One region of the Lactobacillus sp. ESL0684 genome, then DNA from elsewhere that is predicted to be linked to it. Evidence: riboswitches for the same ligand, from Rfam matches in the RefSeq annotation. Region 1 holds a riboswitch; the other holds the start of a gene.

Region 1 (7,732 bases):
GATGACGAGGTTTTTATTTACGCTTTTTTTATTGTATTGGCTTACGTTTGAAACTATTTACGGAGGTTTTCAAAGTGAAGTCAAAAAATAAGTGGTTAGCAGTCTTACTTGCCGGACTACTAAGTTTAGCAATTGGTTTGAACAGTAACATTAGTCAAACTGCAGCTAAAAAAGACGCTAATACCTTGAAGGTGGCCATGGAGGCAAATTACCAGCCTTACAACTGGACCCAAACCACCAAGGCTAATGGTGCAGTACCTATCAATGGTTCAAGTGCTTATGCTAACGGTTATGATGTCAAAATTGCAAAAATCATCGGTAAACAATTACACCGCAAAGTTGAAGTGGTTAAAACCGAATGGGACGGTCTTTTGCCCGCTTTAACTAGTGGTAAAGCTGACTTGATCATTGCCGGCATGAGTCCAACTCCACAACGTGAAAAAGCGATTAATTTTTCTAAGCCATATAAGCGCAGTACTTTCGTCGTAATTACTAAAGTCAACAGTAAATATGCTAACGCTAAAAGTTTAAACGACTTTAAAGGCGCCAAGTTAACGGCACAGCAAGGAACCTTCCACTACCAATTAATCAAACAATTAAAGGGTGCTAAAAGGCAACCAGCAATGCGTGACTTCGCAGCTATGCGGCAAAGTCTAATCTCTGGAACCATTGATGGCTATGTAGCAGAAGACACTGAATCGACCTCTTTCAAGCTAGTCGATCCTGATATTAAGGCAATCGCTGTTAGTAAAATGGCTGGTTTCCACGCAACTAAAGACGAATCAATTACTTCGATTGGGATTGCTAAGCCTAATAAAAAGCTGCTCAAAGACGTTAACCGCGTTTTAGCAACTATCCCAGAAGCTAAAAGAAACAAGTTGATGAATGAGGCCGTTAAACAGCAGCCTAAGAGTGATAAGTCTTCCAAGAAAGGGAAACACACAAACTGGTTCGTCTCCATGTGGCAAGAATACGGTGGCATGATTCTAAACGGAATTGGCATGACCTTGCTACTAGCTTCAGTCGGAACCATTGCTGGCTTCTTCATCGGTCTATTAGTTGGTATCATTAGAACTATCCCCACTCCAAAGTCACGACCAAAAAGATGGGGATTAAAATTTATTGACTGGCTACTTGCAGTCTATATCGAAATCTTTCGGGGTACTCCAATGATGGTGCAAGCTGCCGTTATCTACTATGGTATCGCCCAATTTTGGCACCTGAGCATTGACCGAACAGTTGCCGCATTAATTATTGTTTCTATTAATACTGGTGCCTACTTAGCTGAGATTATTCGCGGTGGGATTACTTCTACACCTGAGGGACAATTCGAAGCTGCTAGTGCACTGGGAATGACACACAACCAAAGAATGTGGCACATTATTTTACCGCAAGCAATCAAGAATTGTTTACCATCAATTACCAATGAATTTATCGTTAACATCAAGGATACCTCAGTCTTGAGTATCATTTCTGTTTCTGAGTTATTCTTCGTTGGTACCACAATTGCCAGTCAAACTTTCAAGTTCTTCCCAACTTACCTAACCATTTCAGCCATTTACCTAATCTTAACGTTCACAATTACCAGAATTTTCAACTTGATTGAAAAACGCTTGGCAGGAAGCAAGAACTATAATCTAATGGCTAATCAAGTGCAGGTCGGAACTAATAATGAAACAGAGGTCAAGAAATAATGACACAAGCAAACGAAACCATTTTAAGTTTAAAGCATATTAAGAAGTCTTTCGGCAATCATGAAGTGCTACGTGATATCTCCTTTGACATCAATAAAGGCGAAATCGCAACGATTATCGGCCCTTCCGGCGGTGGTAAATCAACTACCTTGCGGTGCATCAACTTACTAGAGGAGCCGAGTGCTGGTGAAATCGATTTTCACGGCAAAAATGTCCTAGCAGAAGACTATAATCGCAACATTTATCGGGCTAAAGTTGGCATGGTTTTCCAACAATTTGATTTATTTGAAAATAAAAATGTCTTAGCTAATTGCATGGTAGGTCAAGAGTTAGTCCTTAAAAGATCAAAAGAAGAGGCTAAGAAAATTGCCTTAGCTAATTTGGAAAAAGTCGGCATGGCAGAATACGTTGATGCTAGACCCAACCAATTATCCGGCGGTCAGCAACAACGAGTAGCCATCGCCCGAGCCATTTCCATGGATCCTGAGATTTTATTATTTGATGAGCCAACTTCTGCTCTTGATCCCGAGATGGTTGGCGAAGTTTTAAGTGTAATGAAGAACTTAGCCACAACAGGTTTAACGATGATTATCGTAACCCACGAAATGGCCTTTGCCCGCGACGTAGCCGATCAAGTCTTGTTCATCAGCGACGGTATCATCACAGAAGAAGGCAGCCCTGACCAGCTCTTTAATCATCCTCAAAATGACAAAACTACCAAGTTTTTGCGTAATTTCCAAAATAATTAAGCATCAAAAAAGCATCCTTATTGAATTAGGATGCTTTTTAAGTTAGCTAGATTTTTTGTTCAATGCGGTCAATCTTTACCTCAAGAATTTTTCTTAGCCAAGGAAATTTAGCTTTTAATTGGTCATAATGTTTGCCCTCAGCATAGAACTCACCTGTACCATAAATGTAAAAGCCAGCACCGGGGCCTGCTGTCCCCTCAACTTCCTTACTACCAACTGTAATTACTACATGATTATCTTCAGCAAAATCAGCTTCGATGCTATGCATTCCAGCTGCTGGTAAATATAGCTGGTTATCTTCCTGATCAATTGTAATGTATGACATCCAAGTATTAACGATTCCCGCTGGCTGGGCGTTAAGGGCAATAATCGTCGCCGGGCCCTCATGCTTCATTACTTCTAAAAATTTCTGATCCATTTGTAATCCCCTTTGCTTAATAAAAATGTATTCCTAGCTTAGTGCTAAATTTAACTACTTTCAATTTATTAGCTCCTGGCATGATCAGACTAATCTTATTTAAATGAGATTATTATTGTATTCTCTACCAAAAGCCGCTATAATGATGGCAACAACACGAGGGGTGCTGATAAGCTGAGATTAAACCCTTTGAACCTGTAAGTTAACACTTACGCTAGGAACGTGTCACTCTAATTGAGCTTTGGCACCCAACGTGCCAAGGCTTTTTATTATTACCGAATTTAACGGAGAGAAATATTATGCAATTAGAATTATTAGAGCAATTACGGGTAGCTAACCCAGTTATTTTAAATGAAAGCAACTTTGTAACCGTCCAAGACGTTGCCAATGGTTTAAATGCACTGGGAGCTTCACCAATTATGAGTAAAGAAATTAATGAGACTGCCGAAATGGTCAAGATGGCTAATGCAGTGCAGATCAACTTAGGTACTATGACGCAAACAGAACTTGCTCACATGCAAAAAATGGGACAATTGGCTGAGCAACAGCAAAAACCAATTGTACTGGATCCAGTTGCCGTTGGTGCCGTTAATTATCGTCTTGAAGCTGCAGAACAACTGCTAAAAGAATTTCAAGTAAATATTATCCGCGGCAATGCTGGCGAAATTGCCGCCTTGGGCAACTTTAATTGGCAAGCTAAGGGCATCGATGCCGGTTCTGGTACAGGAGACTTAGACGAAATCACCAAACAAGTTGCTCAAAAATATCACTGTGTAGTCATTACTAGCGGTGCCGTCGATACCATTAGTGACGGACAACAAGTCGCTCACGTTTATAATGGTAGCCCACTCTTCCAAGCCCACGTTGGTTCTGGTGACATGCTATCTAGCATTGTTGCAGCTTTTGCGGCGGTATGTGACAACCTCTTTGAAGCAGCCGAGACTGCTACACTAGTTTTTGCTGCCACGGGAGAATTACTAGTTAACCAACAACCCGATCTCGGACCCGGAACTTTTGGCATTAAATTAATTGATGCTTTAGCTAAAGTGCAGGTTCCCGACCTAGTAAAAATTGCTAAATTTGATTAAGAAAGGCAAATATTATGGTAGAAAAAATTAATTCATTTCCCCAAGTACTAACGATTGCAGGTACAGATTCAAGTGGCGGGGCAGGTGTTATGGCCGACTTAAAAACCTTTCAAATGCAGCAAGTTTTTGGCACCGCGGTAATTGTAGCCGTTACTGCTCAAAATACTTTAGGCGTACAAGCTACCCACCTCTTACCATTAGAAATGATTGACGCACAGTGTGCGGCCTTAGCTGATGATTTAGATATTCGCGCCTGCAAAACTGGTATGCTAGGCGATGCCGAACATGTTCACCAAGTTGCAGTAAACTTACAAAAATACGACTTCGGCCCAGTTACTGTTGATCCAGTAATGGTAGCCAAAGGCGGTGCCCAATTGCTCAGCGATGAAGCTGTTGAAACAGTCAAAAAAGAACTATTGCCATTAGCCACTCTAGTAACCCCTAACTTACCCGAAGCAGAAGTTTTAACTGGGATGAAAATCACTAGTGAACAACAATATCCTGATGTAGCCCATACTTTACAAGACATGGGCGTTAAGAACGTCATCATCAAGGGCGGTCACATGGACAATGAAGATGTGCGTGACTATACTTTGCTGGCAGACGGTACTAGCTTTTGGACTAGTAGCAAGCGCACCCATACCAAGCGCACTCACGGAACTGGTGATACCCTAGCTGCTGCCATTACTTCCCAGTTAGCCTTAGGCCAAGACCTAACTAATGCAATTAAAATAGCCAAGAAGTATGTCACAGCAACCATCGAGCACACGATCCAAGTAGGCCACGATCATGGCCCACTTAATCATTGGGCCAAGCAATTTTAGGAGTATTTCATGAAAAAGTTTAATTCTAACATTTTACAAGCCTATTTTATTTGTGGCAGTCAAGATATTCCACAAGGACAAAGTCTAATTAAGATAGTTGAAACGGCATTAAAATCCGGCATCACTGCCTTTCAGTTTCGTGATAAAGGTACTAATTCGACCTTAAAGGAAACTGATCGTTTACCAATGGCCCAACATTTGCATGAGCTTTGTCAGGCATATCAAGTACCATTCTTTATAGATGACGATCTTGCATTAGCTAAAAAAGTTAATGCAGAAGGAATTCATGTCGGTCAAAGTGATACTGCAATCGAGCAGGTAGTTGCTGAAGTAGCCGGGCAGATGCTAATCGGCTATTCTTGTTCCAACTCCACTCAAATTAAGCAAGCTAACCAAATTGCTGACATCGATTATTACGGTAGCGGCCCCATCTTTGCCACTAAATCCAAAAGTGATGCTGATCCAGAAATTGGCATTGCTGGTTTAGCCACGCTAGTCAATAAGAGTACCCGACCAATTGTGGCAATTGGCGGTATTAAAGAAACGGAGCTGCCTGCCATTGCCCAGACTGGTGCAGCTGGTGCAGCCGTTATTTCAATGATTGCCCAAAGTAATAATATTGCCAAAACTGTTGCCACAATGAACAATGCGCCTTGGCACAAGTAATGCAAAACATAAAAACTTCCAGTTGTTGATTACTTCTGGAAGTTTTTTTAATTAAACGAATTAATTTTTTCGATCTTCAATGATTCCAAAAATAATTTGTAAAATCAGGCTGACATTCCAATAAAAAATTGACATAGTAACTATTACTGTAAATGCTTCGACTTTGAAATTAGCATATAACAAAGCAAAGATAACAGCCACTATCAACACAATATTATCCAGCCACTTGAGTACACGCGCATCGGCTACGTTACCAACATATCGATCACGTTCATCATCTTCAAACTCATCTCTGTGGCCCTTTTTAATATCTTGGGCGTTAATATGATAGCCAAGGGCCATGAAGAAACCAAGCGCCGCTAAAATAAAATTTTTTAGCTGATGAGCCCAGCCATCACTAAAAAAGATGGCTGCTAGTTCGATTAAGCCCAGTAATAAAAAGAATACTTCGCAAATAGCACTTTTAATTAGTTTCTTCCTCATTTTTCTTCTCCCAAATAATCCTGTAAGCAAAAGAGTTCTTCAATGCTAAGCTTGAAAATACGAGCAAGTTTATATGCCAACACTAACGATGGCTTATATCTTTCTTTTTCAATCGAAATAATCGTCCGACTACTCACATTAACCTTTTCTGCCAATTCTTCTTGAGTTAGATTATGTTCTAATCGTAATTTTTTTACTAAATTTGGCATCGTTTCACCTTATTTAATCACATATATGAAGCTCACTTCATGCTATAAAAATCGAAATAAAAAGTCAAGTTATATAATGGGTTTTAAAAATTCAAAATTACTTTATTTAAGATTAAAAAAGTCCTGATAGCAATTAAACTACCAGGACTTTTTAGTCTAGAAACTTTTATTTAATTTTACTTAGAGCATCTTTAACGGCCGCTTTTAAGCCTCTTGTGGTGTTAGATGCACCAGAAACGGCATCAACATCAACCGTATTAGCTTTAACCATCGCTTGTGGCAATTCCTTGATCGCCTTAAGCCCGTAATCATCTGATTCCGCTTGTTTTAAGACTTCAACATTTTTGATATTCTTTTGCTGATCCACAGTTACGCGAACCACAATTTCATCACCCATACCTTGATCAGATTTGCCTAAGTATTGATTAGGACCAACAGCATACTTTTCTGATTTAAGATCTGAAGATAGTGGTTGATGACCAATATGCTGTTCATGATCTGCTGTTTCTGCAGAAATATCTTCAACATCATCTTTAGGATGAGCCGCATTTTGACCAGCAATCTTACCAAAGATTAAACAATCAGCTAAGTCAGAGCCACCTTGGTATAGATTAGCCATATTACTACCTAATTCTCCTGCACCATACAAGTGTGGAATCGGTTGATGATCAGGATCAAGTATCTCAGCCCGTGCGTTACGTCTTGGTCCAGCCTCAGACCAACCAATAGTTTGCACCAATGGCGTAGCATAATATGGACCAGTAGCAGAAAACTCTGTTAAAGTTTCAGGTGCGCGATGAAAGGCATAGTCAGTACCCTTTTGCGCAAAGAAGTTAAACTCATCAATAGTAGTTTGTAACTTTTCGGCAGTAACCCCCATTTTGTCGGCTAATTCCGCCACAGTATCAGCCTTAATTACCGAGTTTAATGCCTTATTATCAGGGAAGTCTTTCAATTCACTAATCTTATCGTATTGCTTTTGATCAAATACAAAGTATGGCTTAATCGGATTAAGTGGCTTGTACCAAGAACCATGATTTTCAACATAGCCTTCACGAGCTGCTTGGTCTTCTTTGAAATAACGTGTACCATCATCACCAACTGTAAAAATACTACCAGTATAAAAGACTGGATTACCCATATAAAATGGCGCACGCTTCATCCCTGGTTCGTAAAAGGCAAAACTCTGTTGCATCCCCCCAGCAGCATACATTGACATATGCCACATATCAGCACCTGCTTCATGGGCTAAATCGATTCCTTTACCTTGATTATAAAGTGTCCCTAAAGGAATTAATTTATAAGAACCAATGTAATCTTGAATTTTCTCTGGATTGTTTTCAATTCCACCAGTCGCTAAAACAACGCCGTTCTTAGCATAAATATTTAATAAAACATGATCGCGCTCAATTTGTGCTCCTACCACTTTACCATTAGGTGTCTGCAGTAAGTGTTCAACTGGCGAAGAATACCACACATCAATGTTATCACTTCGGTCAATTACGTTTTGGCGCAAAACATTCCAAAGTGAAGCGTTAAAAATTCCCGGTTTAAGTGTAATCATGTCATAACTCTTCGCACCCGGAAGCTCAGGATGATCG
Region 2 (7,732 bases), 200 kb from region 1:
TGATCATTCTGATCACAGTAAAGGATTAGGGGTATTAATGCGGCGGTATCCGCAAATTGCGGCATATACTAATGAAGCGACTTGGAACTATCTATCGCAAACCAATAAGATTGGTAAGTTGCCAATGCCACAAATTAATGTCATTGAACCTGGACAGACATTAACTTTAGGTGATCTTGACGTTACAGCGTTTGCTACTAGTCATGATGCGGCTGCGCCGCAATATTATGTGTTTGCTAGTCAGGGCAAGCGAATGGCTTTTTTGACAGATACCGGTTATGTTTCGCAAAAAGTTGAAGAGGTAATCACAGATGCTGATGCCTACTTAATGGAATTTAACTATGATGACATGATGCTGCGTAATGGGCCATATTCGTGGGAATTGAAGCAGCGGATTCTTTCAGATGTTGGTCATTTGTCCAATGAAGAAGCTGGAGAGGCTTTACGAGATGTTGTAAGCAATAAAACTAAGCAAATTTTTTTGGCTCATTTAAGTCAACATAATAATACTGCGCAGTTAGCTAAAGACAGTGCTGAAAAAATCTTGCTGTCCGGGGATACGAATTTACCCAGTGATGTTAAAATTAACTTGACTGATCCACAACAACCTACTAATTTAGTTGAAATTTAGCAGCATTGTTCATAATTTGTTCAAAATTTATTAGTATATTAGAAAGTATAGACAAAGGAGATAATTAATCATGAAAAATGGTCTTGTTAAAACAGCGGTAGTTGGCGTTGTTGCAGGGATCATTGGCGGCGGGGTTTCTTATGTTGCCATTGATCAAATTAATAATGCTAACTTAAATAATAACAGTGCCCAGACTAGTGTTACTTCTAATAGTGCTAAGCTCTCTAAAAAGAGTGCTAAAACTAGTGGTGCAATGACCCCAGCTTATAACAACGTTAAGGGTGCAGTTGTGTCTGTTATTAATATGAAGCGACAGGCAAATAATAAGAGTAATTCTTTGTTTGATCTATTTGGTGATGATGACGACAATAATAGTAACAGTCAGGGCAAAGGTAAGTTACAGACTTATAGTGAAGGTTCCGGCGTTATTTATATGAAGTCGGGCAAAAAAGGTTATATTGTAACTAATAATCACGTTGTCTCTGGTAGTGATAAGGTGCAAGTGATGCTGACCAATGGTAAGACTGTCAATGCCCGAATCGTTGGTACTGATGAAACAACCGACCTTGCTGTGCTAGCCATTGATGCTAGTTATGTAAGTCAAACAGCTGAATTTGGCGATTCTAAGAGCCTAGCTCCTGGACAAAATGTGATTGCGGTTGGTTCACCTTTAGGTAGTGAATACGCGTCTACGGTCACTCAAGGGATTATTTCAGCACCAGCACGTAACATTACTACGTCATCTGCTAATGAGCAGACGGTTATTCAAACTGATGCGGCAATTAATCCAGGGAATTCCGGTGGTGCTCTAGTCAACTCGGCTGGCCAAGTAATTGGAATTAACTCAATGAAGTTAGCCCAATCTAGTGATGGTACTTCAGTTGAAGGAATGGGCTTTGCGATTCCATCTAACGAAGTGGTTACGATTGTTAACCAGCTAGTTAAGAAGGGTAAAATTACGCGGCCACAATTAGGTGTTAAGGTAATTGCCCTAGAAGGAATTCCTGATAGCTACAAGAAGAGGCTCAATATAAAATCTGATTTGAAGAAGGGGATTTATGTTTCTTCAGTAACTAAGAGAGGTTCTGCTGCGGAAGCTGGGATTAAATCGGGTGATGTTATTACCAAGGTTGACAATAAATCTGTTTCAGATGTCGCTTCGTTACACAGCATCTTGTATAGTCATAAAGTCGGTGATACCGTCAATTTATCTGTTAATCGGGATGGAAAAATGCTGAATTTAAAGGTTAAGTTGCAGGCTAATTAAAGTTGCTAATATTCTTTATTTAAATAAAAAAAGGCTATGCTGGCTAGGTTTTATCCGCTAACATAGCTTTTTTATTAATAATTTTATTGCGAAACATCATTATGTTCGGAATTATAACTTGTCAAGTTTTTTAAAAGCAATAAAACGATGTTGATAACTGTGTATAACTTTGTGGATTGTGTATAACTTTGCCAAAAAGGCTGCTAGATAGCTGTGGATAATCTGTTGATTGTGTGTAGATTACAGGTACTATTTTTAGGAATAATTAGTCAAATATCCTAGTATAATAGCATTTATTGCCATACGTTTGTAAATTTGCGAATTAGAGATAATATGTGGGCAACTTTTTAACAAAAAAATTTTAAAAAATCTGCAATCACAAATTAGGTGGCGAACAGAAGTTTTGACTACAAAATGTAGATTTTGCTTTTACACAGTTGTGGAAAACTGGGGTGGAAACAATGCGAATTAGGGGATAAAATAGAAGTTATGAAGATTAAGATTGTATGTGTAGGTAAATTAAAAGAGAAGTATTTTCAGGCTGCCATTGCGGAATATTGCAAGCGTTTAAGTCGTTTTGCAAAAGTAGAACTAATACAAGTTGCAGATGAAAAGGCACCAGAAAAATACAGTTTAGCTCAGCAAGAACAGGTTAAAGCAATTGAGGGTAACCGAATTTTGAGTAAGATCCAGCCAAAAGACTATGTTTATGTAACTGCAATTAAGGGAAAAGAACGTAGTAGTGAGGAGTTTGCCCATGAATTGCAAGATTTGGCTACTTATGGACATTCAACGCTAACTTTTGTGATAGGTGGTAGTCTGGGGACTAGTCAGGCAGTGAATCAGCGTGCCGATAGTTTGCTCAGCTTTGGTAAGTTGACTATGCCGCACCAATTAATGAGGGTGGTCCTAATTGAACAGATTTATCGTGGTTTTATGATTAATAGTGGCAGTCCATATCATAAGTAATTGAATTACTGATGGTTAATTGCAAGTTGCTTAATCAAAAATTTGGTTGAACAATGAAGCTAGTGGAAGTATTATTAACAGATAAGTAAATACCAGTAGATATAATGTAATAATGATTGTGAAATATAAGTTTAAAAGAATAAAGGTGATTATATGGTAGATAAGTATTCTGACTTTGATTATGTTGGGTTGGCTAACAACTTGGCTGATGATATTTCTAATTGTGGTAATTTTGTTGTTTGGGCTTATTGGTATACAACTTATGATAAGCAAGAAGTATTTTTTGAATACTTTTATTTAGACAATCTTGAAGCTGCCATAACTAATCCGAAGTATCGTAGTGTAGCAGAAGTGGACCAACTGGTAATTGCAGAGTTACCACTATTTTTCCGAAAGAAGATGGAGGCTGTAGATTTATTGCAGATCTTTGTTAAGGAAAATAGAGAATGGGGACAAAAGCAGTCACGGGATTAAAAGGTTAATAACTAGCAAAAAGACAGCAGGAATTAAACTGTTGTCTTTTTGCTTATTTCAATGTAAAGAGGAAGAGGTTCGTTAAACAGAGTAAAAGTATACTCCATAACCAATCACTGCGTTTAACTGTGATTGGCGCAATTATAGAACGCTGACCGCCTTCGCGGTATCCATGTGATTCCATTCCTTGGGCCAAATTATCGGCTGAATTAAGGGCAACCAGAATGGCTTTAAAATAAAGTACTGGTGACCAAAAACTCAGATAAACACCGCGCATCATACCAGCAGTTCGGATTTGTTTAACCGCATGCTTCATTAAAGGGATAATATTAAGAGCAGCTAGCACACCATAAGCAAATTTGCTTGGCAGCTTAAAATTTTGTTCAAATGAACGTGCCAATGATTCAGCACTAGTATTGCAGCTAACACAGGCAATCGAGAGCGTATAAACATAAATTCGACTTGATAGGCTCAAAGCATTATTAAGATTTGGCTGGGTGGTAAACCAGTATAAAGTAGCAAAAACGGTGATAGCAGCAATTAATGGTGCAAGTAGCAAAGTTAGCAGTTTTTTTATCGTAGTGTGGTGAACTAACAAGTAACCAATACAAAATAAAATAATTAGTAAGTTAGTGGTTAGACTGACCTTGATGGAGATTTCGATAGAAATAATTAACGCTAAAATAAATTTGAAACTAGGATTCATGATTGACCTCACTTAGTAGAATAGCTCAAATGCTGATGTTGCAAGACTAGATGATAGTCGCACCAAGGGGCTAAGTTATGTAAATCATGACTGATAATTAAAAAGGTTTGGTGGCGAGCTTGCTGACTTTCTTGCATGAGCTGGACAACTTTTTTACTGGAGGCTTCATCTAATCCACTTAATGGTTCGTCAAATAGCAATACGTCTTGATTAGTTAGTAGCATTAAAAAGATTTGTAGTTTCTTTTGTTGACCTCCCGAAAGTGTGTAAACAACTTGATCTAGGTGCTGGTCTAAATCAAGATAGTTCAATGTTTGATTGATTTTTTCAGAGGTAAAGAATGGATTTAATCCTTGTTTTTTACTCAAAGCAATTTCGTCGGCAACTGTGACACTTAAGAATTGATCCGTGGCATTTTGAAAAACTTGTGCCACGTTAAGCAAGTATTTTCGAGCGCTTAACTTGCTAATCTCCTGATCATAATATGCAATACTGCCAATGTAAGGGATCATCTTGGTGAGTGCATTAAATAATGAAGTTTTACCAGTACCGTTAGCCCCAGTAATGAGAGTTGTTTTTCCAGCAGCAATTTTAAGCTCAGGTTGTTGTAATAGCAGTCGCTTGTGAGCAATTTGGACATTAGTTAAGGTGAAACAAGCAGCCTTGTTATTTGGGACAGCGAAGCAGTAGGAGGCAGCAGTCTGCCCCTGTGTCAACAGCTGGTCTTTTTCATGATCAGATAGTTTAGTGATTGTACCATTTTTGAATTGAAAGAGATAATCGCAAATGCCGGCATAATCGTTTAATAGGTGGTCACTAACAATAATAGTTTTACCCTGAGTTTGTAATTGTCCGAGCTTGTCAATTAGAAATCTGCGTGCTTCAGGATCACAACTGGCAAAAGGCTCGTCTAATAGAAAAAGGTCAAGGTCCATTGCGACCAAAACAGCGAGGGCAACCCGTTGTTGTTCACCGCCTGACATAGTATTAATCTTTTGATCAAGTAGCTGCTTAATTTGGGTAAATTCTACACCGTGAGCCAATCGCTGGGAATATTGTTCAGGAGAGACTTGTAAATTTTCAAGTGCAAAGATGATTTCTTCACGAGGTGTGGCCATAGTAAACTGTTCACCAGCGTGTTGAAACATCATGCCGGCTTGTAATCCATCAAGATCAACGTTTCCAGTAGTTTGACCAGCGTATTTAGGATACAAACCAGCAAGAATTTTTAAAATAGTTGATTTACCACAGCCAGTTGGTCCAATTAAAAGCGAAAATTTAGCTGTTGGGATTGTTAAATTAATTTGATTAAGAATTTTGGTATTTTGATTATATGAAAAACAGAGATTGTTAGTTGTGATTGACATTTTTTCACCAAATAAAAAGTCGTCAAGGAAAAACTCGACGACGCAAAAACGTTAATTTTCCCTTCGCTGGTATTAGCCATAGCAGGTTCAATGGGTATCTTCTCAGCCAAACGGCACCCCGATGTTGTTTGGCTAAATTGTACAAGAAAAAATGTCCTTTGTCTAGTTTTTCATCATTAAACTGCTTTTTTGTTATATAATTGAACTATGAAAATAAACTAAGATTAGGTGGTGAAATCATGGCAGTAGTTAAACTGGAACAATATTTACTCAGTATTTTGCATGCAACTACAGCAGATACCAATGAGTTACGGTTAAATTCAGGAAATAAAAATTTTGACCTATTTACAATTTTGCTTGAAAATCATAATACTGGTGTCCATCGTTATCAAGCAAGCAGCTATCAACTGCTTTATGTGGCAGCAGGTGAAATAAAAATTAAGGTCGATAACTATGAATATCGGCTCAAGCCGGGAAATATGCTTTTTTTGTTGAATAAGTGTGAATATGAGATACAACAGCAAACAAATAGTGGGGTATTGGTTAAACTAGAATTTAGTTTACAAAAGCTAGGGCAGTATTTCCCAGGAAATACTGGTTCGCGTACTGCGTCAGAGCGGGAAATTATCAAGCAGTTGGAACAGAAATTGGAACAACAGCGATTTTTATATCTTAAAAATACTGAATTATCAGAACCAGTTCAATTAATAAATAAAATAATTGATGAATATCTACAAGCAAATTTATTTGCTAAAGAAATTATTGCGGCCGAATTAAAATTGTTGTTGATTACTACTATCAGAAAGCAAGACTTGAACGCTGCACCAGCAACAACTATGGAATTTGCCGGAACAGAACTTGATCGCTATATTGATGCCAATTTTGCTGATATTACTTTAGCAGAAGCAGCCAAACATTTTGGCTTAAATCCTAATTATTTTTCAAGCCTAGTTAAACAAAAAACGGGGAAGAGTTTTGTCGAACATGTTGATGAGCGAAGGATGCAAGAAGCCCGTAATTTGCTAGCCCGACCAGATATCTCGGTTAAGGAAATTATCACTTTAGTGGGATATCAAGGAAAATCCTTTTTTTATAAGAAGTTTAATGAATATTATCATCAAACACCGGTTCAGATGAGGTCGGAGTTATTTAGACAAGCTAATATTAATTTAAAATAGAATAGTATCAATGGTGATTCGGTCAGAATCGCTATTTTTGTTGCACTAAAAAACCGATCAAAGAATAAGTTCTCTGGTCGGGCAGTGAAAAATTACATTTTTTCTAGTCGCTTAATTCGGTCTGCAGTTGCTGGATGGCTGTCAAATAAGTTTTTCTTATGTAATGGATTCTCAATATATAATCCACGACTGCTTGGATCAGCCTGTTGCATTGGCTCACTGTGTTCAATCTTAGTTAAAGCAGAAATTAGTCCCTGTGGATTTCGGGTTAGTTCAACTGATGAAGCATCGGCTAAATATTCGCGATTACGTGATAACGCCATTTGGGCCAGACTGGCACACAATGGACCGAGAATTAACACAAATAAAATTGCAATAATTTTAAATATTAAAACCGCCTTGTTGTCATCATGATCGTCATTGTCGCGATCATCATCAAACCACCAGATGTAACGACTAGCAATACCTGAAATATAGGAAATAACGCCCACTAAAACAGTAGCTACGGTTGAAAGGCGAATATCATAGTTTCGAATGTGTGAAACTTCATGACCTAGAACTCCCTCGAGCTCTTCACGATTCATCATGGTTAATAAACCTTGAGTGACTGCAATAGCGCTGTGCTCGGGATCACGACCAGTCGCAAAAGCATTAGGGCTAGGATCATTAATAATAAAAACTCGCGGCATTGGCACGCGACCCACTAAGGCCATATCTTGTACAATATGCCATAATTCTGGATTGTCTGATTCGTGAACTTCTTGGGCATGATTAAGGTTCATTACCATATTTGCAGGATCATGCATAACTATCAATAGATAGATTGCACTAACAATTAGGGCAAGGATTAAACCGCTCCAAGGTGTCCCACCAAAAAGATAGCCTAATCCTGAACCAACTAAAGCAAGAATAATTATGAATAACACCATAATCAAGCCTGTTTTACGCTTATTACTGGCGATTTGTTGAAATAGCATGGTTGATCCTATTATTAAAACTTAACTTTAGGTGCTTCTTTTTCAGCTTCACTTGTTTGCAAATAATCGACTTTTTGGAAGCCATGAATTCGCGCAACCATATTAGATGGAAAAGTTAATAGCTTTTGATCATAAAGGGCAGCTGAAGAATTATAAAGTTGCC

What was found. Region 1 has a riboswitch for thiamine pyrophosphate ahead of thiM (hydroxyethylthiazole kinase). Riboswitches for the same ligand answer to the same signal wherever they lie in the genome.
Region 2: another riboswitch for thiamine pyrophosphate. It lies ahead of OZX56_RS00455 (ABC transporter ATP-binding protein); the one in region 1 lies ahead of thiM (hydroxyethylthiazole kinase).

What each region holds. Positions count from the first base shown of each region.
Region 1 is NZ_CP113941.1:1,776,652-1,784,383, forward strand. Features, by position in the region: gene OZX56_RS08680 (ABC transporter substrate-binding protein/permease) at 75-1,694, shown strand; gene OZX56_RS08685 (amino acid ABC transporter ATP-binding protein) at 1,694-2,443, shown strand; gene OZX56_RS08690 (pyridoxamine 5'-phosphate oxidase family protein) at 2,490-2,861, opposite strand; TPP riboswitch at 3,011-3,099, shown strand; gene thiM (hydroxyethylthiazole kinase) at 3,161-3,949, shown strand; gene thiD (bifunctional hydroxymethylpyrimidine kinase/phosphomethylpyrimidine kinase) at 3,964-4,773, shown strand; gene thiE (thiamine phosphate synthase) at 4,783-5,439, shown strand; gene OZX56_RS08710 (hypothetical protein) at 5,500-5,922, opposite strand; gene OZX56_RS08715 (helix-turn-helix transcriptional regulator) at 5,919-6,131, opposite strand; gene OZX56_RS08720 (FAD-binding protein) at 6,298-7,732, opposite strand, start outside.
Region 2 is NZ_CP113941.1:90,352-98,083, forward strand. Features, by position in the region: gene OZX56_RS00430 (MBL fold metallo-hydrolase) at 1-631, shown strand, start outside; gene OZX56_RS00435 (trypsin-like peptidase domain-containing protein) at 702-1,898, shown strand; gene rlmH (23S rRNA (pseudouridine(1915)-N(3))-methyltransferase RlmH) at 2,388-2,867, shown strand; gene OZX56_RS00445 (hypothetical protein) at 3,021-3,341, shown strand; gene OZX56_RS00450 (energy-coupling factor transporter transmembrane component T) at 3,394-4,047, opposite strand; gene OZX56_RS00455 (ABC transporter ATP-binding protein) at 4,056-5,414, opposite strand; TPP riboswitch at 5,456-5,545, opposite strand; gene OZX56_RS00460 (helix-turn-helix transcriptional regulator) at 5,654-6,592, shown strand; gene htpX (zinc metalloprotease HtpX) at 6,685-7,569, opposite strand; gene OZX56_RS00470 (LemA family protein) at 7,584-7,732, opposite strand, start outside.